Regions from separate parts of the Cellulomonas sp. plas2 genome, predicted to be linked through region 2. Evidence: predicted binding sites of a transcription regulator. Region 2 holds the regulator's gene; the other holds the start of a gene.
What was found. Region 2 encodes HspR, which represses chaperone genes until heat shock. Its sites were predicted from a motif close to AAGTTGAGTCNNNNNGACTCAACTT; they were not measured.

Region 1 (7,898 bases), 670 kb from region 2:
TGCATGAGGAAGATGTCGGGCAGCTCGCCCGTCTGCTGGGACTGCGCGAGCGTGGTCAGACGCGTCTGCACGTCCTCCCAGGGAACCTCCTGGATGTCGAGCGTGAAGTCCGGGTTCTCCTGCTGGTAGACCTTCTCGGCCTCCTCCAACGCGTAGATGTTGAACGCCGGGTCCCAGGCCCACACCGTCAGGGTGTTGTCGCCCTCGGCGCCGCCACCGCCGCCGCCGGAGCCCCCGTCCGAGCCGCCGCTGCAGGCGACCAGGGCGAGCCCGAGGGGCAGGACCGCCCCCAGGGCGACGAGCTTGCGTGCTGAAGTCCTCATCGGAACGCCGTCTCCTTCTGCTGTGCGTCGCGTCGTCGCGTGTCACACGGGGTGACCGAGGGCCGGCTGCGCGCCGACCTGGTCCCGCCCGCCGGCGGTGGAGGGCCGCCCTGCGGCGCCCGGCGGGCATGCCGGGCCCCTGCCCGTGGACATCGCTGTCCACGGACGTATGACCTGCTCCTGACGTCGTCGTCCTGAATGGTGACGTGAACATAGCAGCGCCGGACCGGCCCGGCGCAAGGCCCTGCATCACGCTCGGATAACGATGCGGCGGGTCTCGCCCGGACGGGCGGGGCGTCGATGGTGACGTCCCCATCGACGGCTGCCGGCGGTCTAGCATGCCCGCCATGGGCACACCGACGACGGCGCGGCGGAGGACGGGCGGCCCCTCCATCGAGGACGTCGCGCGCCTGGCCGGGGTGTCCGCGCAGACCGTGTCCCGGGTCGCCAACGGCGCGACGGTCGTGCGGCCCGTGACGCGGGACCGGGTGCTCGAGGCGATGGCGCAGCTGGGGTACTCGCCCAACCGGGTCGCCCGGGCCCTGCGCAGCGGCCGGTTCGGCACGATCGGCCTGCTGGCCCAGTCCTTCGACCGCACCGGTGAGGCGCGCGTGACGGAGGCCGTGCTCGAGGCGGCGGAGGTCGAGGACTACTCCGTGACCCTGCTGCACGTGCGCACCACCGGTGCGGCGGAGTGGACCCACGCCGCGCAGCAGCTCTCGCACCGCGCGATCGACGGCCTCGTCATCATCCGCGCCGAGCACGACACGCCGGAGACGCTCGCGCTGCCGCCCGGGCTGCCGGTCGTCGCCTCCTACTCCCGGCTCGTCGGGCACTACCCGGCCGTGGCCGCCGACCAGGTGCAGGGCACCCGGGACGCGGTCGGGCACCTGCTGGCGCTCGGCCACCGGACCGTCCACCACGTCTCCGGCCCGGCCAGCTCCGAGCCGGCGATGGTCCGCGCCGCGGCCTGGCGGCGCCGGCTCGAGGAGGAGGGCGTGCGTGCGCCGCGCCCGTACCCCGGCGACTGGACGCCCCGCTCGGGCTACGCGGCCGGCCTCGAGATGGCTGACGACCCGGAGGTCACGGCGGTGTTCTGCGCCAACGACGAGACCGCGTTCGGCGTGCTGCGCGCGCTGCACGAGCGCGGCCGGCGCGTGCCGCAGGACGTGTCCGTCGTCGGTTTCGACGGGATCGCCCTGGCCGAGTACTCCTCGCCGCCGCTGACCACGGTCGCGCAGGACTTCCACCGCAGCGGCCGCGAGCTCGTCGCGCTCCTGCTGCGGCAGATGCGGACGTCGGAGCCACCGGACCTCGAGCCCGTCATGATCCCCACGCAGCTCGTCGTGCGCGCGAGCACGGGACCGCCGTCGTCCCGCTAGGCGCCGGCTCCTGCCAGCCGGTCGTCGCCGTCGCGGGGTCGTCACCCTGCACGAGGCTGACGACGGCCTCCTCGCCGGGTCCCGCGGGGGGGCGAGCCGCCGTCAGTTGGCGCCCGGGCCCTCCCCGGTCGAGCTGTGGAGCCCGAGGTCGAGCGTCGTCCCCGCGGCCTCCCACAGCAGGATCTGCTCGACGTCGCCGCGGTCCGACAGCTCGTGGCCCGGGCCGTAGAGGTACCGCCCGCCGGTGACCGGGACCGGCGTCGGCGCCGGCTCGCCGACGTGGCCGTCCGGCACGTCGGCCTGCTCGTCGTGCAGCGGACCACCCTCGTAGCGCTTCATCGGCATGCGCCCAGCATCACGAGGTGCGCGGCCCGGCGCATCCGCTGGCATGCTGCGACCGGTCGGCGCGTGCCGACGGGCGACGAGGAGGTGCGCGTGACGGCAGCGGACGGGCAGGGCGAGCGGCCGACGGTGGGCGACCTCGTCGCGGTGCGCGAGGGTCCCGGCGCCGGCCTGGTCGTCGACCCCGTCCTCGCGGAGCGGCTGCCGCTGCTCACGGGGATCGGCGGGCGCGGTCCCGTGAGCCACACGGTCGACGAGCTGGCGCGCCTCGAGGCCTACCACGCGCCCGTCGAGGGCTACCGACCGCCGGCCGCGGACGTGCAGGACCTGCGCGTGCCGGGGCCGCACGGCGACGTGCCCGTGCGCGTCTACCGCCAGGCGGGCGGCGGGCCCGCCACCCGCGGGCTCGTCTGGCTGCACGGCGGTGGGTTCGGGGCCGGCACGCTCGACTGGCCGGAGGGCGACGTCGTGGCCCGCGAGGTGGGCGCGGCGGCCGGCGCCGTCGTGGTGTCCGTGGACTACCGGCTCGTCACCGCGGACGTGCACTTCCCCGTGCCGCACGACGACGTGCGGGCCGCCTGGGCGTGGGCGGTCGGGGAGGACGGGCCGGGCGCGTCGCTGCCGTGGGCGCTCGGCGGTGCCAGCGCCGGGGGCAACCTCGCCCTCGGCGTCGCCCAGCGGCTGCGCGACGAGCGCGGGTCGGTCCCGGCGGCCCTGCTGCTCGCCTACCCGTGGCTGCACCACGAGCTGCCGGCCGCCACCCCGGACCTCGCGGAGCGGCTGGCGCGCCTGCCCGACCCGCTGCGCTTCACGCGCGAGGGCTGCCGGGCGATGAACGCCGCCTACCTGGGGCCGCACGCGCCCGACGAGCCCTACGCGACGCCCGCGCTCGGGCGGCTCGACCGGCTCCCGCCGACGTTGGTGCTGCTCAGCGAGCTGGACGACCTGCGCCCCTCGGGGGAGCTCGTCGCCGACGAGATCGCGGACGCGGGCGGCGAGGTCGCCGTCGTCGTCGAGCACGGCGCCCCGCACGGCCACCTCAACGTCGCGGGACTGCCGACGGCCGTCCGCTCGAACCGGACGATGGCCGAGCACCTCCTGCGCTGGACGTCCTGACCGACCCCTCGGACCTCCGCCCTACCGCGGCGTGCGGCGGTAGCGCGCCACGGACAGGGGCACGAAGACGGCGTGGGATCGGCTGCGGTCCCGCGGGACGGTGCCCGTGCGGGACGACGCGATCCTCCCGTCAGCGGTGGGCCGGCGTCGAGGGGCCCGTGCCCGACGAGGGGTGCGCCGGCGCGTGCGTCCTCAGGAACGCGAGGACCTCGGCGAGGTAGACGTCGCGGGCCGGGACCGCTGACAGCGCGAGGTCGTGCGCGCCACCGGGCACCTCGACGAGGCGGACGTCCCGCCCGAGCCGGGGAGCCCGCGCGCGCATGTCGGCGGGGTCGAGCACGCAGTCGGCGCTCAGCAGCCCCTCGTGCCACCGGTCGCCACGGCCCGCCGCGTCGGAGGTGAGGACCAGCACGGGTACGTCGACGTCCAGCCCCCGGGCCACCCGCCGCTGCCCGTCGCGCACGGCCCGGACGAACCCGGCGTGCACGGGGAACCCGGCGAACGGCTTCCAGGCCTGCTCGAAGGTCCACTCCCCGCCGCCCTCCGCGTGCAGCGCCCGCGCGTAGTGGGGCCCGAGGTGGGACACGACGGCGTCCGGCGCCACCCGCCCGATCGCGGAGGCGAGCGGCCCCACGGCGTGCTTCGTCAGCCACCCGCCCCGCAGGTCGAGCCAGGGGCTGTTGAGCACGAGGCCGTCGACGAGCCCGAGCCCGCGCCGGGCGTCCGCCCACAGCGCGGTCACCAGCCCCCCGGTCGAGTGCCCGAGCAGCACCACCGAGGCGTAGCGGCGGCGCAGGCGGCGCACCGCGAGGTCGATCTCCTCCGCGTGCGCGCCCAGGCCCGACGTCGTGGTCGGCGGGCGGCCCGGGCGGATGGAGCGACCGTGGTCGCGCAGGTCGAGGGCGTGCAGGTCGTAGCCGTGCTCGCCGAGGAACGCGCCGACGTGGGCGTGGAAGAAGTAGTCGGTGAACCCGTGCACGTACAGCACGGCCACCGCGCGGGGGTGCTCGTCGGACCCGGCGGGGGAGACGAGGGTGGCCACGGGCGCCGGCGCGCCGCGCCGGGCGAGGGCGTCGGGCCGCAGGGCCAGGGTGCGCGCCACCCACTGCTGCCCCAGCACGTCCTCGACCGGATGCTCGTCGGCGACCTCCGTGGCCCCGCCCGTCGGCAACCCTGCCGTCCTCTGCGTCCCGCTCATGCCCGGATGCTGCCACCCTTCCTCCGGAGCGCGGTACCTGTTAGCGTTCACAACGCCGTGGTTCCCTCGGGGGCGCCGGGGCAGGGGCTTCCGAGGAGAGAACCGAGTGTGACACGACACCCGACGGGGGGCGTGGCCGACGACGTCGCGGCCCCGTCGAGCACCGCCGCACCACGTCAGGGCCGGGCGCCGGACCGCAGCACCAATCGCAGCACGGACCGCAGCACGGACCGGCCGCCGGCGATGAGCGACGTCGCGCAGGCTGCCGGCGTCTCCCACCAGACGGTGTCGCGCGTGCTCAACGAGCACCCGAACGTCCGGCCCGAGACGCGCCGTCGCGTCCAGGAGGCCATCGAGGAGCTCGGCTACCGCCGCAACACCGCCGCGCGCGCCCTGGTGACCCGCCGGACGGGCGCCATCGGCGTCATCACGGAGGACTCACCCCTCTACGGCCCGACGATGACCCTCATCGCGCTGGAGAACGCGGCCCGCAACCAGGGGCTGTACGTGTCGGTCGCCACGGCCACGCGGTGGGACGTCGCGACCGTGCGCGGCTCCCTCGAGCACTACCTGGACCAGGGCGTCGACGGCGTGGTCGTCATCGCCTCGCACGACGAGGCCGTGCGCGCGGTCCAGGGCTACCGCAGCCGGGTCCCGGTGGTCATGGTGGGGCCCTCGGAGCTGGACGGCGACGTGCACACGGTGGCCGTGAACCAGTACGCCGGCGCCCGCCTGGCGACGCGCCACCTGCTCGAGCTCGGGCACCGGGACGTCGTGCACGTCGCCGGGCCGTCGGTGTGGCTCGACGCCCGGTCCCGCACGCGCGGCTGGCGCGACGCGATGCTGCAGGCGGGACTGCAGCCGCGGGAGCCGCTGGTGGGAGACTGGACCGCGTCGACCGGGTTCCGGCTGGCGAAGGACCTGTTGGCCCGCTCCCGCGCCTCCGACGACCCGGCCGACCGGCTGCCGACGGCCGTCTTCGCCGCCAACGACCAGCTCGCCCTCGGGGTGCTGCACGCCTTCGCCGAGGCGGGCGTCAAGGTGCCGCAGGACGTCTCCGTCGTCGGCTTCGACGACGTCGAGGGCGCGGCGCACTTCTTCCCGCCGCTGACCACGGTGACGCCGGACTTCGTCGCGCTCGGTCGCGTGTGCCTGGAGCAGATGGTGTCCGCGATGGCCGGCTCGCCGCCGTCGTCGCTGCTCGTGGGGTCGTCGTCGACGGTGCGGTCGAGCGTGGGTCCGCCGCGCCGGACGTGACCGGGATGTGACGGCGACGCGCGTCGGCTGCACGAGCGGCTCCGCCGAGGACGCCGTGGAGACGACGGCCGCGGGCGGGACGTCCCTGCGGTACGACGCCACCGCCGGGCGGTTCGTCTACAACTGGAAGACGCCGGCCCAGGCGGGCCAGTGCCTGGAGGTCACCGTCGGCACGCGTGACGGGTCGAGCCTCTCGGCCCTGTTCCGGCTGACCTGACAGGAGCCACGGACGGGCCTCCGGACCGGGTGCGCACGGGGTTGAGCGGAATACACTCAACTCTGCTCGGGTTGCGATCGACAGCATCCCGACCAGCACACCGACCGGAGGTCCGTCCCGTGGACGTCAAATACACTACCAAGTCCCAGGAGGCCCTCGGCGACGCCATCTCCCAGGCGTCGGCCGCGGGCAACCCGCAGCTCGAGCCCGCGCACCTCGCCAACGCCCTGCTCGCGCAGGAGGGCGGGGTCGCGCTCGCGCTGCTCGATGCCGTCGGCGCCGACCGGCAGGCCCTCGGCCGCGCCGTGCGCGCGACCCTCGTCAACCTGCCGCACGCCTCCGGCGACGCGGTGGCCCGGCCGACCCCGAGCCGCACGCTGTCCGCGGCGATCGAGGCGGCGTCGGCCGAGGCGCGGACGCTCGGCGACGACTACGTGTCCACGGAGCACCTGCTCCTCGGCCTGGCCGCCGGCCAGAGCGGCGTCGCCGACGCGCTGCGCGCCCAGGGCGCCACGCGGGAGGCGCTCGCGGCCGCGCTGCCGTCGGTGCGCGGCACCGGCCGCGTCACGAGCCCGAACCCCGAGGGCACGTTCAAGGCGCTCGAGCAGTACGGCGTCGACCTCACCCAGCGCGCCCGCGACGGCCGGCTCGACCCGGTCATCGGCCGCGACGCGGAGATCCGCCGCGTCGTGCAGGTGCTCTCGCGCCGGACGAAGAACAACCCGGTCCTCATCGGCGAGCCCGGCGTCGGCAAGACCGCCGTCGTCGAGGGCCTGGCCCAGCGCATGGTCGCGGGCGACGTCCCGGAGTCCCTGCGCGGCAAGCGCCTCGTCTCCCTCGACCTGGCCGCGATGGTCGCCGGCGCGAAGTACCGCGGCGAGTTCGAGGAGCGCCTCAAGGCCGTCCTGTCGGAGATCACGTCCTCCGAGGGCGAGGTCGTCACGTTCATCGACGAGCTGCACACGGTCGTCGGCGCGGGCGCGGGCTCCGAGGGCTCGATGGACGCGGGCAACATGCTCAAGCCCATGCTGGCCCGCGGCGAGCTGCGCCTCGTCGGCGCCACGACGCTCGACGAGTACCGCGAGCGCATCGAGAAGGACCCGGCCCTCGAGCGGCGGTTCCAGCAGGTCTTCGTCGGCGAGCCGTCCGTCGAGGACACCGTCGCGATCCTGCGCGGCCTCAAGGAGCGGTACGAGGCGCACCACAAGGTGACGATCGCCGACTCCGCGCTCGTGGCCGCCGCGGCCCTGTCGGACCGGTACATCACCGGCCGGCAGCTGCCTGACAAGGCCATCGACCTCGTCGACGAGGCCGCGTCCCGCCTGCGCATGGAGCTGGACTCGTCGCCGGTCGAGATCGACGAGCTGCAGCGCGCCGTGACCCGGCTGGAGATGGAGGAGGTCGTGCTCTCCGAGGCCGACGACCCCGCCTCCGCCGACCGCCTCGAGCGGCTGCGCGCCGACCTGGCGGACCGCCGCGAGGAGCTGGCCGGGCTGACGGCCCGGTGGGAGCGCGAGAAGGCGGGCCACAACCTCGTCGGCGACCTGCGCGTGCGGCTCGACGCCCTGCGCGCCGACGCCGAGCGTGCCCAGCGCGAGGGCGACCTCGCCGCGGCGGGCCGGATCATGTACGGCGAGATCCCCGACGTGGAGCGCCAGATCGACGAGGCCGAGCGCCGGGAGGCCGAGACCGGCGCCGCCGCCCCCGCGGGCGAGGCGCCGATGATCGCCGAGAAGGTCGGCCCGGACGAGGTCGCGGAGGTCGTCGCGATGTGGACCGGCATCCCCGCCGGGCGCCTGCTCGAGGGGGAGACGGCCAAGCTGCTGCGCATGGAGGAGGAGCTGGGCCGCCGGCTCATCGGGCAGCGGGCGGCCGTCGCGGCGGTGTCCGACGCGGTCCGCCGTGCCCGGGCCGGCATCTCCGACCCCGACCGTCCCACGGGCTCGTTCCTCTTCCTCGGCCCCACGGGTGTCGGCAAGACGGAGCTGGCCAAGTCCCTGGCGGACTTCCTCTTCGACGACGAGCGCGCCATGGTCCGCATCGACATGTCGGAGTACGCGGAG
Region 2 (7,898 bases):
CGGGGACCTGCCGCCACTGGCCCGCGCGGCCCGGTCCGCGGTGGCCGGTGACGCCCTCGCCCGTGTCTACGGTCACGGTCATCCGATGGCCACCCTCGGCGGAGGGCTGTTCGCCGTCCTCGACGACCGCGACGGCGTCGAGGACCGCGTGCACCGCACCCACGACGCGGTCTCGGCGCTCTGCGCCGGGCTGGAGGCGGCCGTCGGCGTCCGCGTCCCGCCGCACGTGTGGTCGGTGCCGTTGCCCGCGACGCACGACGAGGCCGTCCGCCTGCTCGGCCGGCACGCCCGCCAGCCCTGACATGCCGACGGCCCCGCAGCGAGGGCTGCAGGGCCGTCCGAGGCGCGCTCACGCGTCGTGCGCGTGCGCGCTCAGCGCGGGGCGTACGTGAGGCAGTCCGCGGTGCTCATGCCGGCGCCGACGCGCACGGAGTCAGCGGTGCACTCAAGGCTCGCGTTGTGCGTGCACTCGGCACGCTGGCAGGCGCCGACGTGCGAGACGACCTTGTCGAGGCCGCCCTTGACCCCGAGGGGGATGAACGTGCCGCACGCCGACCCGGTGATGGTCACCGCGGCGGCATGGCAGTGGTCGTGGGTGTTGTACGAGCAGCCGGCCACGGAACAGGTGGCGACCTCGGGCAGATCCATCAGGGTGCTCATGACGCGTCCTTCCGCAGGCGGTCCCCGGCCGGCGGGACGACCCACCGGCTGGGCTCGACCGTTCCGACGGTAGCCCTGCCGCCGGTGCCGCGCCAGACCTGGCTCGGACGAAACCGCAGGTCAGCGGGGTGTTGAGGTAAGGCTGCCCTCACCAGGGCCCCGTCGCTCCCCGCCCTTGGACGGCACGAGGGCCCGGCCGTGGCGCACCACGACCGGGCCCTCGTCGAGCGGCACCGGGGTCAGAACTCCCAGTCCTCGTCCTCGGTCACGACGGCCTTGCCGATGACGTAGGACGAGCCCGAGCCGGAGAAGAAGTCGTGGTTCTCGTCGGCGTTCGGGGACAGCGCGGCGAGGATCGACGGGTTGACGTCGGTCTCGTCGCGCGGGAACAGCGCCTCGTACCCGAGGTTCATCAGCGCCTTGTTGGCGTTGTAGCGCAGGAACTTCTTGACGTCCTCGGTGAGACCGAGGTCGTCGTAGAGGTCCTGGGTGTACTCCACCTCGTTGTCGTACAGCTCGAAGAGCAGGTCGAAGGTGTAGTCCTTCAGCTCCTGCCGCTCGGCCGTCGTCAGCTGCTCGAGGCCCTTCTGGTACTTGTAGCCGATGTAGTACCCGTGCACGGCCTCGTCGCGGATGATGAGGCGGATGAGGTCGGCCGTGTTCGTGAGCTTGGCCCGGCTGGCCCAGTACATGGGCGCGTAGAAGCCCGAGTAGAAGAGGAACGACTCGAGCATGGTCGAGGCGACCTTGCGCTTGAGCGGCTCGTCGCCCCGGTAGTAGTCGAGGACGATCGCGGCCTTGCGCTGCAGGTTCGGGTTCTCCTCCGACCAGCGGAACGCGTCGTCGATCTCCCGCGTGCTGATGAGCGTGGAGAAGATCGAGGAGTACGACTTGGCGTGCACCGACTCCATGAACGCGATGTTCGTGTAGACGGCCTCCTCGTGCGGCGTGAGCGCGTCGGGGATGAGGCTGACCGCGCCGACCGTGCCCTGGATGGTGTCCAGCAGCGTCAGGCCCGTGAAGACCCGCGTCGTCATCGTCTTCTCGACGTCGGTCAACGTGGCCCACGACTGGATGTCGTTCGAGACCGGGACCTTCTCGGGCAGCCAGAAGTTGCCGGTCAGGCGGTCCCAGACCTCGGAGTCCTTCTCGTCCTCGACGCGGTTCCAGTTGATCGCCGAGACCCGGTCGATCAGCTTCAGCTTGGGCGACGGGCTCATGTCGTCTCCGTACCTCTCACGAATGGTGCAGCAGGTGGTGCAGCAGGGCGGTGCACGACTAGTTCACAGGCTCCTCACAGCATGCAGCTGACGCAGCCGTCCACCTCGGTGCCCTCGAGGGCCATCTGGCGCAGGCGGATGTAGTAGATCGTCTTGATGCCCTTGCGCCAGGCGTAGATCTGCGCCTTGTTGAGGTCGCGCGTGGTGGCGGTGTCCTTGAAGAACAGCGTCAGCGACAGGCCCTGGTCGACGTGCTGCGTCGCCTCGGCGTACGTGTCGATGATCTTCTCGTAGCCGATCTCGTACGCGTCCTGGTAGTACTCCAGGTTGTCGTTCGTCATGAAGGGCGCCGGGTAGTAGACCCGGCCGATCTTGCCCTCCTTGCGGATCTCGATCTTGCTCGCGATCGGGTGGATCGAGCTCGTCGAGTGGTTGATGTACGAGATGGAGCCCGTCGGCGGGACGGCCTGCAGGTTCTGGTTGTAGATGCCGTGCAGGCGCACGGACTCGGCCAGCGCGGCCCAGTCCTGCTGCGTCGGGACGACCACGCCCGCCTCGTCGAACAGCCGACGGACGCGCTCGGTGCGGGGCTCCCACGCCTTCTCGACGTACTTGCGGAAGTACTCCCCCGACGCGTACGTCGAGTCCTCGAAGCCGTCGAACGCCCGCCCGCGCTCCTGCGCCAGCAGGTTCGAGGCGCGGATCGCGTGGTACGCGACCGTCATGAAGTAGATGTTGGTGAAGTCCAGGCCCTCGTCGGACCCGTAGAAGATCCGCTCGCGCGCCAGGTAGCCGTGCAGGTTCATCTGGCCGAGGCCGATGGCGTGGCCGCCGGCGTTGGCCTTCTTCACCGAGGGCACCGACTCGATGCTTGTCTGGTCCGACACCGCCGTCAGGGCGCGGATGGCCGTCTCGACCGTGCGGCCGAGGTCCGGGGAGTCCATGGACAGCGCGATGTTCATCGAGCCGAGGTTGCAGGAGATGTCCCGGCCCACCGTGTCGTAGGACAGGTCCTCGTTGAAGGTCGACGGCGTGGAGACCTGGAGGATCTCCGAGCAGAGGTTCGAGTGCGTGATCTTGCCCTTGATGGGGTTGGCACGGTTGACCGTGTCCTCGAACATCACGTACGGGTACCCGGACTCGAACTGCAACTCCGCGAGCGTCTGGAAGAACTCGCGCGCGTTGATCTTGGTCTTGCGGATCCGCGGGTCGTCGACCATCTCGTGGTAGGTCTCCGACACGTTCACGTCCGCGAACGGCTTGCCGTACACGCGCTTCACGTCGTACGGGGAGAACAGGTACATCGGCTCGTTCTTGCGGGCCAGCTCGAACGTGATGTCCGGGATGACGACGCCGAGCGAGAGCGTCTTGATGCGGATCTTCTCGTCCGCGTTCTCGCGCTTCGTGTCGAGGAAGCGGTAGATGTCCGGGTGGTGCGCGTGCAGGTACACCGCACCGGCACCTTGGCGGGCGCCGAGCTGGTTGGCGTAGGAGAAGGAGTCCTCGAGCAGCTTCATCACGGGGATGACGCCGCTGGACTGGTTCTCGATGTGCTTGATGGGCGCGCCGTGCTCGCGGATGTTCGACAGCAGCAGGGCGACGCCTCCGCCGCGCTTGGACAGCTGCAGGGCGGAGTTGATGCCGCGCGCGATGGACTCCATGTTGTCCTCGATGCGCAGCAGGAAGCAGGACACGGGCTCGCCGCGCTGCGCCTTGCCGAGGTTGAGGAACGTCGGCGTGGCGGGCTGGAAGCGACCCGAGACGATCTCGTCGACGAGGCGGCGCGCGAACTCCTGGTCGCCCTCGGCCAGCGCGAGCGCCACCATCGTCACGCGGTCCTCGAACCGCTCGAGGTACCGCTTGCCGTCGAACGTCTTGAGCGTGTACGAGGTGTAGTACTTGAACGCGCCGAGGAACGTCTGGAACCGGAACTTCTTGGAGTACGCGTACTGGAACAGCTCGCGCAGGAACGCCCGGTCGTACTGCTCCAGCACCGCCGGGTCGTAGTACTTGTTCTCGACGAGGTAGTCGAGCTTCTCGTCGAGGTCGTGGAAGAAGACCGTGTTCTGGTTGACGTGCTGCAGGAAGTACTGGCGTGCCGCCTCGCGGTCCTTGTCGAACTGGATCTCGCCGGACGGCCCGTACAGGTTCAGCATCGCGTTGAGGGCGTGGTAGTCCAGGCCCGCCGTCGGCGTCTCGATCACGCCGGGGTCAGTGATGACCGTTGCCACAATCGTCCCAATCCGTCACGGACGCGGGTGACGTCCTCGCTGGTTCCCATGAGCTCGAACGCGTACAGGTAGGGCACGCCGCACTTGGCGGCCACGATGTCCCCGGCGATCCCGTACGCCGCTCCGAAGTTGGTGTTGCCAGCCGCGATCACCCCGCGGATGAGCGACCGGTTGTGCGGGTCGTTGAGGAACGCCACGACCTGGCGCGGCACCGCCCCGCCCTCGTTGCCCCCGCCGTACGTGGGCACGACGAGGACGTAGGGCTCCTCCACCTGCAGGGGCGGGTCGGTCCGGCGCAGCGGGATCCGGTGCGCCGGCAGGCCCAGCTTCTCGACGAAGCGGTGCGTGTTCTCGGACGCGGAGGAGAAGTACACGAGGGCGGCCACGACGCACCCCTCCCCGCGGTCCGGTCCGGTCGGAGCCGCCGTCAGGCGACGGCGGTGGCCAGGCGCTCGGCCAGCGCCTTGATGCGGTCGGGGCGGTAGCCCGACCAGTGGTCGCCGTCGACGACGACGACGGGCGCCTGGAGGTGCCCGAGCGACATGACGTAGTCACGCGCGTCGGCGTCCTCGCTGATGTCCACCACGGTGTACTCCGCGTCCAGCTTGTCCAGCGCGCGGTACGTCGCCGTGCACTGCACGCAGGACGGCTTGCTGTAGACCGTGATCGTCATCGTCGCTCCCATGACTGGTGTGCCGCTGCCGCGTGCGTGGTGGTGTCCCGAGGGGGCCGGACGGGGTCCGACCGGGGCTGGACGGGACCGGCGGGCGTCCGCCGAACTCGTCGAGTCGACACTACACCTAGTGGTGCTATCCGCAAGCAGCCACTAGGTCTGGTGTTACACGGATGTGCTTCGCGGTCACGAGGCCCGCCGCCGGCAGCGTAGACCTGTGCACCGACACGGCCCCTCACCTGGGCTCCCACGAGGCGGCCCACCGCCCGTCCACAGACGCCGGGGACGCCGTCGACAGCGCCGTGCGCGGCGTCAACATCGGCCGCGCGAGCCGTCCCCGGACCCGCACCCGACGTCCACAGCCGGAGGGCCGTCGGCCCCGTACGACGAACAGGGCTGTCCACACCTCTGTGGACAGCCCTGTTGACGACCGGCGACGACGTCGGCGCGAGAGGGTCTCAGCGGTCGCGCGCACCCGGGCGCCACAGCACGAGGGCGCCCTCCTCGGACCGGCCGACCGACAGGTCCGTCGCGGACCTCGTCCGCCGTGACCCCCGCCGCACCGCGACGACGTCACCCGTCGGGTGCGCGGTGAACACGCGCCGCCCGGGCTCGGTCAGGCCCCGCAGGAAGTCGACCTGCGCCTGCAGCCGCTCGACCTCACCCTGCAGCGCCAGGATGCGCTTGATGCCCGCGAGGTTGATGCCCTCCTCCTGGGAGAGCCGCTGCACCTCGCGCAGCGTGGCGATGTCCCGCAGCGAGTACCGCCGGCCGCGCCCGCGCGTGCGGCCGGGCTGCACGAGGCCGAGCCGGTCGTACTGACGCAGCGTCTGCGGGTGCATGCCGGCCAGCTCGGCCGCGACCGAGATGACGAAGACCCGCGCGTTCTCGTCCACGTGCCGTCCTCCCTCCGTCGCCCTCACCGCTCACGTCGTGCGGCGCGTCGGCTCAGGTGCGCGCCTGCGCCCGCAGGTCGGCTCGCGGGTCCTCCCCCGCCGTCGCCTCCGCGAACGCCTCCACGGCGTCGCGCGCCGCGCCCGACAGCCGCTGCGGCACGACGACCTGCACCTGCACGAGCAGGTCGCCCGTGCCCTGCGCGGTCGTGATGCCCCTGCCCTTGACCCGCAGCGTCCGGCCCGAGGGCGTGCCCTCGGGGACCTTCACCCGGACGGTCCCGCCGTCCAGCGTCGGCACCTCGACCTGGGCGCCGAGGGCGGCCTCGTCGAAGGACACCGGCACGGTCACGCGCACGTTCGTCCCGTCGAGGGCGAAGACCGGGTGCGCGCCGACCTTCACCGTGATGACGAGGTCGCCGGGCGGGCCGCCGTTCTCGCCCGGGCGGCCCTTGCCGCGCAGGCGGATCTTCTGGCCGTCGCGGACACCGGCCGGCACGCGGGCCGTGATCGTCCGCCCCTCGACGGTCAGCGTGACCGGCGCACCTTCGGCCGCCGCACGGAAGGGCAGCGTCGTCGTGGCCGCCAGGTCCTGGCCCTGCTGGGGCCCGCGCGCGCCGAAGCCCGCACCGCCCCCGCCGAACAGCCCGCCCAGCAGGTCCTCGAACCCGCCGGCGCCGCCCGCGTTCGTCGAGTAGCGCACCCGCCCGCCGCCGGGGCCGGGACCGCCCGCGCCGAACATGCCGCCGAAGACGTCCTCGAAGCCGGCGCTCCCGCCGGCACCCGGACGCCCGCCGGCGGTGAACCGCGGGCCGCCCGCCATGGCGCGCAGGCCGTCGTACTGCCGGCGCTGCTCGGGGTCGGACAGGACCGCGTAGGCCTCGCCGATGTCCTTGAACCGCGCCTCCGCCTGCGCGTCCCCGGGGTTCTGGTCGGGGTGCAGCTGGCGGGCCATCTTGCGGTACGCCTTCTTGATGGCGGCCGCGTCGGCGTCCTTGGGGACGCCGAGCGCGGCGTAGAAGTCCTTCTCGAGCCAGTCCTGGCCGGTCACGACGCCTCCTCCCGGTGCGCGTGGCGCCCCCGCGGCGCCGGGACGCCGCGGGGGCTGCCGCCCGGGGTGCGGGCGGCGGTGGATCGGTGGTCGGGCACCCGGGGCGTCAGGCCTCGGGGTCGGCCACGGCCACCCTGGCCGCGCGCAGGATGCGCTCGGCCGTGCGGTAGCCGGGCTGGAGCACCATCTGGACGGTGGGCTCGGTGACCTCCGTCGAGTGCTGGTGCATGAGCGCCTCGTGCACGGCGGGGTCGAAGACCTCCCCGACGGCGCCGTAGCGCTCGACGCCGAACCGTCCGAGCGTGGACTCGAGCTTCTCCGCGATGGAGGCGAACGGCCCCGACAGGTCGCCGTGCTGGCGGGCCAGCTCGACGTCGTCGAGCACGGGGACCAGGGCCTCGGCGACCGCCGCGACGCCACGGCCGTGGGCCGCCGACGCCTCGGTCCGCGAGCGCTTCACGAACGAGGAGTACTGCTGCTCGAGGTTGTACAGGTCGGCCTTGGCCCGGGCCAGCTCCTCGGTCAGGCGCTGGACCTGCTCGCTCTCGCGCCCCAGCTCCTCCTCGGCGCCGGAGGCGATGGCCTCGGCGTCGGCGAGGACCTGCTCCTCGGGCGTGCGGACCTCGTACGTCTCGGGGTCGATGCGTCGCTTGTCGGTGAAGCGCGGCGTCTCGTCCTCGCCGCGGCCCTCGGGCCGGCCGCCCTGGGGGCGGCCGGCGTCCTCGGACGTCACTTCTTCTCGCTCTCGTCGTCGACGATCTCGGCGTCGACGACGTCGTCGTCGGCCGCCTGGCCGCCGGCGGAGGCCGTCGGCTGCTCGCCCGTCGTCGGCGCCTCGGACTGGCCCGAGGCGTAGAGCGCCTCGCCGATGCGCTGGCTCACCGTGAGGAGCGCGGAGTGCTTGGCCTTGACGGCCTCGGCGTCCGTGCCCTCGAGGGCGGTGCGGAGCTCGGCGACCGCGGCGCGCACCTCGGTCGTGACGTCCTCCGGGAGCTTCTCCGCGTTGTCCGTGAGCAGCTTCTCCGTGGAGTAGACGAGCTGCTCAGCCGAGTTGCGCGTCTCGGCCTCCTCGCGGCGCTTCTTGTCCTCGGCGGCGTGCTCCTCGGCCTCGCGGACCATGCGCTCGATGTCGTCCTTCGGCAGCGACGAGCCGCCGGTGATCGTCATCGA

Region 1: a site for HspR is predicted at 5,874-5,898, ahead of clpB (ATP-dependent chaperone ClpB). Genes of this name have one in related genera too.

The regions. Positions count from the first base shown of each region.
Region 1 covers NZ_CM170155.1:443,640-451,537, forward strand. The annotation lists gene AC2TDM_RS01955 (ABC transporter substrate-binding protein) at 1-323, opposite strand, end outside; gene AC2TDM_RS01960 (LacI family DNA-binding transcriptional regulator) at 671-1,705, shown strand; gene AC2TDM_RS01965 (hypothetical protein) at 1,808-2,050, opposite strand; gene AC2TDM_RS01970 (alpha/beta hydrolase fold domain-containing protein) at 2,141-3,163, shown strand; gene AC2TDM_RS01975 (alpha/beta hydrolase) at 3,294-4,361, opposite strand; gene AC2TDM_RS01980 (LacI family DNA-binding transcriptional regulator) at 4,494-5,618, shown strand; gene AC2TDM_RS01985 (PxKF domain-containing protein) at 5,626-5,835, shown strand; gene clpB (ATP-dependent chaperone ClpB) at 5,955-7,898, shown strand, end outside.
Region 2 covers NZ_CM170155.1:3,606,127-3,614,024, forward strand. The annotation lists gene AC2TDM_RS16015 (hypothetical protein) at 1-301, shown strand, start outside; gene AC2TDM_RS16020 (DUF1540 domain-containing protein) at 373-660, opposite strand; gene nrdF (class 1b ribonucleoside-diphosphate reductase subunit beta) at 900-1,880, opposite strand; gene nrdE (class 1b ribonucleoside-diphosphate reductase subunit alpha) at 1,955-4,084, opposite strand; gene nrdI (class Ib ribonucleoside-diphosphate reductase assembly flavoprotein NrdI) at 4,081-4,497, opposite strand; gene nrdH (glutaredoxin-like protein NrdH) at 4,539-4,784, opposite strand; gene AC2TDM_RS16045 (heat shock protein transcriptional repressor HspR) at 5,243-5,680, opposite strand; gene AC2TDM_RS16050 (DnaJ C-terminal domain-containing protein) at 5,733-6,728, opposite strand; gene AC2TDM_RS16055 (nucleotide exchange factor GrpE) at 6,835-7,461, opposite strand; gene dnaK (molecular chaperone DnaK) at 7,458-7,898, opposite strand, start outside.